2 linked regions of the Actinomadura rubteroloni genome follow. The protein of the gene in region 1 interacts with the protein of each later gene in a pairwise test. Links are inferred from orthologs where the notes say so. Each region holds a gene or a part of one and is shown in the gene's direction. Other genes may lie near its edges.

What was found.
Region 2: the proteins of dprA (region 1) and recA interact in binary tests that used the Bacillus subtilis proteins (3 or more experiments, as listed by UniProt). The link is inferred for Actinomadura rubteroloni from one-to-one orthologs.

Annotation. Positions count from the first base shown.
Region 1 is NZ_MTBP01000002.1:892,242-895,556, forward strand. What follows is about bases 155-3,154. They hold dprA (DNA-processing protein DprA), read left to right. Parts: upstream 155-1,078; coding sequence 1,079-2,230; downstream 2,231-3,154. Other genes in these bases: BTM25_RS15655 (YifB family Mg chelatase-like AAA ATPase), read left to right, coding at 155-1,082. Also shown: more of BTM25_RS15655, read left to right, coding at 1-154. UniProt on the Bacillus subtilis protein: Protein that helps load RecA onto ssDNA during transformation. Binds cooperatively to circular ssDNA, is able to bridge different segments of DNA. Favors the loading of RecA onto SsbA- or SsbB-coated ssDNA and formation of RecA-DNA filaments.
Region 2 is NZ_MTBP01000002.1:758,400-761,661, reverse strand. What follows is about bases 233-3,179. They hold recA (recombinase RecA), read left to right. Parts: upstream 233-1,103; coding sequence 1,104-2,255; downstream 2,256-3,179. Other genes in these bases: BTM25_RS15025 (ATP-grasp domain-containing protein), read right to left, coding at 233-837. In the rest of the region: more of BTM25_RS15025, read right to left, coding at 1-232. UniProt on the Bacillus subtilis protein: Multifunctional protein involved in homologous recombination, DNA repair and competence.

The DNA of each region.
Region 1 (3,315 bases):
TCGGGGCGCAGACGCTGCGCGGCCTGCTCGCCGTCCTGCGGGACGAACCGCCGCCTCCCGAGGAGGCGGAGCCGTTCCCGGCCGTCCCGAACGGCATGCCGGCGCGTCCGCCCGATCGGCGTCCGAGGGTGGACCTCGCGGACGTCCGGGGTCAGGCCGAGGGACGCCGCGCCCTGGAGATCAGCGCCGCGGGCGGCCATCATCTCTACTTCTCCGGCCCGCCGGGCTGCGGGAAGACCATGCTGGCCGAACGGCTGCCGACCCTCCTCCCGCCGCTGGAACAGGACGCCGCGCTGGAGGTGACGGCGATCCATTCCGTGGCGGGCACCCTGCCGCCCGGACAACCGCTGATCACCCATCCGCCGTTCCACGCACCGCACCACACCGCGAGCGAGCCCGCGCTCGTGGGCGGCGGGTCCGGCCGGTCTCTCCAGCCGGGAGCCGCGTCCCTCGCGCACCGCGGCGTCCTGTTCATCGACGAGGCTGCGGAGTTCAAGCAAGGCGTCCTCGACGTCCTGCGGCAACCGCTGGAGGACGGCGAGGTGCGGATCGCCCGAGCGGAAGGGACGGCACGGTTCCCGGCCCGGTTCACGATGATCCTGGCGGCCAACCCGTGCCCGTGCGCGGCGGCGAACCGACGTGACTGCACCTGCGCTCCCGCGCTGCGCCGCAAGTACCAATCGCGGTTGTCGGGGCCGCTACTGGACCGTGTCGACCTGAAACTGGAACTCTCGCCCGCGAGCCGCGCCGAACTGCGCTACGACCTGGACTTCGCCGAGAGCAGCGACGTGGTCGCCGAACGCGTGGCGGCGGCACGGGACCGGACCGCCAAACGCCTCGCGGACACCCCATGGCGCTCGAACTCCGAGATCCCGGGCCCCGAACTGCGGCGCCGCTTCACGCCGTCCGCCGACGCCATGCGCGCGATCGACGACGCGCTGCAGAACGGAAGCCTCAGCGCACGCGGCATGGACCGGGTCCTGCGCGTCGCCTGGACGATCGCGGACCTGGCGGACCGCGACGAACCCGACGCCGACGACGTCGGCGGAGCACTGGCACTACGGATGGGACAGGGCACATGAACGAGCGCATCGCACGAGCCGCGCTGACGGCCCTCGCCGAGCCCGGCGACCGCCTGCTCAACCGCCTCATCGACTGGAGCGGACCGCCGGGCGCGCTCGCGACGATCCGCGACGGGACGCTCCCGGACGGCATCGCGCAGACCCGCGAGGAGAAGCACAAGGCGGTGACACGGCTCGAACACTGGCGCCGTCGCCTGCCGACCGTGGACACCGAGGCGGACCTGACGATCGCCGAACAGCTCGGCGTCCGGTTGGTGTGTCCCGGCGATCCGGAGTGGCCGACGACGCTGGAGGATCTCGGCGACGAACGTCCCTACGCGCTCTGGCTGCGCGGCCCCAGCGACCTTCGCAACGGGTGCCTGCGGTCGGTCGCGATGGTCGGCGCCCGCGCGTCCACGCCCTACGGGACGCGCATCGCCGCCGAACTCGCCGCGCGGCTCGCCGAGAAGGACTGGACGATCGTCTCCGGCGGCGCGATGGGCATCGACGCGGCAGCGCACCGCGGCGCACTCGCCGCCGACGGATCAACGCTCGCGGTCCTCGCCAACGGCGTGGACGTCCCCTATCCGGCCTCGCACGAAGGACTGTTCGCCGAACTCGCGAGCCGTGGCCTGCTGGTGAGCGAGTCACCACCCGGAACGACGCCGCGCAGATCGAGGTTCCTAGTCCGCAACCGGGTCATCGCGGCGCTCACGCGCGGCACAGTCGTGGTCGAGGCGGCCTGGCGGAGCGGAGCACTGAACACCGCATCCTGGGCGCGACGCCTCGGCCGCGAGGTGATGGCCGTCCCAGGCCCGGTGACGTCAGGCGCGTCCGAAGGCTGCCACCGCCTGCTGCGCGATTCGCCGCCCGCGCTGCTCGTCACGCGCCCCGAAGAGGTGATCGAGGCCCTCGGCCGTCTCGGCGCCGACCTGGCTCCCCCACCGCGCGACCCGGTCCTCCCCCGCGACCGTCTGGACCCGATGACACGAACGGTCCTCGAATCCCTGCCCGCCCGCGGCGCCGCAGGCCCCGCCCAACTCGCCGCACGCGCGGGCCTCGACCTGACCGCCGTCAACGCAAAACTCGGCCTCCTCGCCGCAGGCGGCTTCGTCGAACGAACACCCGGAGGCTGGCGCCTCACCGCCCTCGCCAAAGACCGCTCCTGACCGCCCGCAACTCCAACCCATCCCGCCCGCTCACCACGAACCAAAGAAAGCCACCCATGTCCCGCAGTCCACGCATGACCAGCGCGCCGCTCATCATCAGCCGCATCACCCACCCCGAGCGTCCCCGTCCTCAGAATGCGAGAACTCTCCCGCTCAACCCGCGACAGTTCGCCGCCCGACCGCCCCCAGCAGGCTCACGTACGAGAGCATTACGACGAAGTTCTCAGCTCGAGATGGTCCGGCAGTCGTCGCCGTGCGCCGAGTGGAGGCCAGCAGCGTTGGCCGCCGTCACGTGGGTCGGCCTGAGCACGTGTCGTCACGGGCGCGGGCAAGCCTGGCGCGCGGGCCAACGCGGACACGGACCCACGCCAGCCGACGGGGACGTAGGTCCGTGCGGGCGCAGCCTGACGCCGGGCGACGTTTGCGCCGGAACGGCCTGAGCGACGGAAGGCCTAACGCTGGTCGTCGCGAACGCGGGCAAGCCTGGGGTGTGGGCCGACGCGGGGCGGCCTGAGCCCCGGAACGTCCTGAGCACGGGCCAGCGCGGGCACGGGAACGGCCTGGGGCGGGCCGACGCGCACGCGGGCCGACACCGGCCGACGGCACGTGCCCCGGCTACGTGCTGCGGCACCGCGTGCCGGTCGGCATGACGGGCTGGGCGCAGGTCCACGGGCTGCGCGGCGGACACGGGACCGCGTGGGCGCGGCCCGGCGCCGGGCGGCCTGAGCGGTCGGAACGGCCTGAGCATGGGTCGGTGCGGGCACGGGAACGGCCTGGGGGCGGGCCGACGCGGACAAGGCGCCGACGACGCCGACCGACGGGGGCACGGGACCGTGCGGGCGCGGCCCGATGCGGAGCGGCCTGAGCGCTGGAACCGGCCTAAGCGCTGGTCGTCGCTAACGCAGCAAGCCTTCGGCGCGGGGCGGCCCGAGCGCCGAACGTCCTGGGCACGGGCCAGCGCGGGCACGGGAACAGCCTGGGGGCGCGCCAACGCGCACGCGGGCCGACGCCGGCTGGCGGGGACGCGGGACCGCGGGCGTGGCCCGACGCCGGGTGGCCTGAGCGGTCGGAACGTCTTGAGCTCG
Region 2 (3,262 bases), 130 kb from region 1 along the record:
GTACAGATCCATCGGATCGACCGTCTCCGGCAGATCGCTGACCTGGCCGTCGCCGACCTCCACGACCCGCCACGCACCGTCCCGGCGCTGCGCCAGGTCGGTGGTGATGAACCGGCAGCCGAGCGCCCGGACGGCGGGCGCCACGTCCATCAGGTCCGGCTCGGGTTCGACTCCGGGACTGTCGGGATGCGGCCCCACGAGCACGGGCTCGCCGTCCACCCACCACACGCGCGACTCGCCCGCCCCGTCGAACTCCTCGAACTCGCGCACGACGACGCCGCCCGCGAGGAACTCGTCCTGCAGCGCGACCATCTCGGCCACCACCGCGCGCAGCGCCGCGGCGTCCTTCACCTCCGGGACGAAGCAGGCCGCCTCCCATTCGTGCTTGCGGGACTTGACGTAGTCCTTCACGACCGCCGGCCCGGGGCGCAGGGGACGCACCAGGTCCGTCAGGTCGCCGACGTCGCCGCCGGGGGACAGCGGACGCCACACGCTGGCCGGGGTGATGCCCGCGAACGTGTCGTGCCAGCCCGGCAGCTCGTGCGCGCGCCGGTAGTCGTCGGGGTGGGTGAGCAGGGTCGTCCCGCGTCCGCGCAGGGCCTCGGCCAGGGCGGCGTACGCGTCGCCCGTCAGCATCCAGCCTCGGTACCAGGCCGGACCGAGGTCGCGCGGCACCGCGCGGACGGCGGCCGTGGCGTCGCCCCGGACGAGCGCGTCGTGGTCGATGAGGGCGATCTCGCCGTAGTGGTCCCGGACGGCGCCGGCCTCGCGGGCGAAGTGCCGGTCGACGAGCCGGGGGCGGAGCGGATCGCCGCAGAAGAGGACGGTCAGCGTCATGTTTCGGAACCCTCCGGGGACCGCGCAGGACTGCGCCAGCGTACGGCGTCGGACCGCCTGATGCACGGAGATTCCCGGGTGAATCAGTACACGCGGCCATGATCGAACGAATGTTCGGTACGCTGGTCGCGGCGCGCGACGTTATCCACAACCGCCCCGCCGACTCGAAACTGTCGGCGGCTCCTCGTAACGTCGCCTCCGACACCGCCGCCACGGGCGGGGCGAGAGCCACCGGGCCGGCGACAGCAACAGACGAAGGGGCAGACATGGCAGCGAACGACCGGGAGAAGGCTCTCGAAACCGCCCTCGCCCAGATCGAGCGGCAGTTCGGCAAGGGCTCGGTCATGCGGATGGGCCAGGAGACGCGCGCCCCGGTGGAGGTCATCCCGACCGGCGCGATCTCCCTCGACATCGCGCTCGGCATCGGCGGCCTGCCGCGCGGGCGCGTGGTGGAGGTCTACGGGCCGGAGGGCTCCGGCAAGACGTCCATCGCCCTGCACGCGGTCGCGAGCGTCCAGCGCAAGGGCGGCATCGCGGCGTTCGTGGACGCCGAGCACGCCCTGGACCCCGAGTACGCCGGCAAGCTCGGCGTCGACATCGACGCCCTGCTGGTCTCCCAGCCCGACACGGGCGAGCAGGCGCTGGAGATCACGGACATGCTGATCCGCTCCGGCTCGATCGACATCGTCGTCATCGACTCGGTCGCGGCGCTCGTCCCCCGCGCCGAGATCGAGGGCGAGATGGGCGACAGCCACGTCGGCCTCCAGGCCCGGCTGATGTCGCAGGCGCTCCGCAAGCTGACCGGCGCGATCAACCAGACCCGCACCACCGTGATCTTCATCAACCAGCTCCGCGAGAAGGTCGGCGTGATGTTCGGCTCGCCCGAGACCACGACCGGCGGCAAGGCGCTGAAGTTCTACGCCTCCGTCCGGCTGGACGTGCGCCGCATCGAGACGCTCAAGGACGGCACCGAGGCGGTCGGCAACCGCGTCCGGGTGAAGGTCGTGAAGAACAAGATGGCGCCGCCGTTCCGGGTCGCCGACTTCGACCTGCTCTACGGCCAGGGCATCTCCCGCGAGGGCGGCCTGATCGACCTCGGCGTCGAGCACGGCTTCGTCCGCAAGTCGGGCGCCTGGTACACCTGCGACGGCGACCAGCTCGGCCAGGGCAAGGAGAACGCCCGCAACTTCCTGAAGGCCAACCCGGACATGGCCGACGGGATCGAGAAGCGGATCAAGGAGAAGCTGGGCATCGGGCCCAAGGTCGACAAGGAGGCGGCGGAGACCACCGAGGCCGCCAAGCCGGTCGACGCCCCGGCCGTCCCGGCGCCCGCCACGGGCCGCAAGGGCCGCACCGCCAAGGCCGCCCCGGCTGCCACGGCCGCCCCTGCGGCCACGGCTGCCCCGGCCGAATCCTGACGCCCGATCCGCCGAGAAGGGTGACGTCCGACGGTCGGCTGAGCGATGATCCCTGATGCGGGGCGGCGGCGCCCTTCCCGGTCCCGCCTCGGCGGCGGCCGGACCTTCCCCGATGGCGCCGCCGCTCACGACGTCCCCGGGACACGCCCATGACGACCGACGAACCACCCGTCCCCGACGACCCGACCCGCAAGGTCCGGCTCACCGAGAACGCGTCCGCAACGAACACGGGCTCGGAACCGCCGGACGCGGCGGACGCACGTTCGCAGGACCCGAGCTACGGGGACACAGAGGACGCGGGGGACGCGGAGGGCGCGGGGGACACGGTCGCGGAATGGAGCCCGGCGGGCGGAAGCCCGTTCGCCGATCTCGGTCGCGGCCCGCGCCCCGTGGAGAACCCGTTCGGCCATCTGGCGCCTCCGTCGCGTCCGGGGGCGGGCGGCGAGTCGCCCTTCGCGCATCTGGCGAAGCCAGCCGGTGAACGTCCGGACCCGTCCGCGAGTCCGTTCGCGCACCTGACCGGCGCGGGCGGGACGACCGCACCCGAAGGGGACGGGTCATCCGCGCCCCCGGAGACGGACGCCGAGGCGTCGTCTCCCGTGGCGCCCGGCACGGCGGCGGACCGGGCGGGCGGGGGGCCGTTCGAGCATCTCCGGTCCGCGGAGGAAGAAGCCCGGCGGCGCGGCGGCCCGGACAATCCGTTCGGTCATCTGGCGCCGCGCGGCGGCGCCTCATTCGGCACGGGCGCACGCACGCGCCGCAGCGGAACACAGAAGCGTTCAGGAGAACGGCGCACATCGTCCGCGCGGCGGAACGCCGGGGACGACGACCGGACGCGAGGCCCGGCCGGAAGCGAGACCGGTGACCCGGACGAGTCGAGGGGCCGCCCCGAAGCCGCTGGCCACGTCGAACCCGAACGCCGAACTCCGCCCACGGACCGTCCCGACGGCGAGCCCCAAGACCAGAACGAGCGCACGCCCCCACGCGCCGCCGGACGCCAGCGCGCC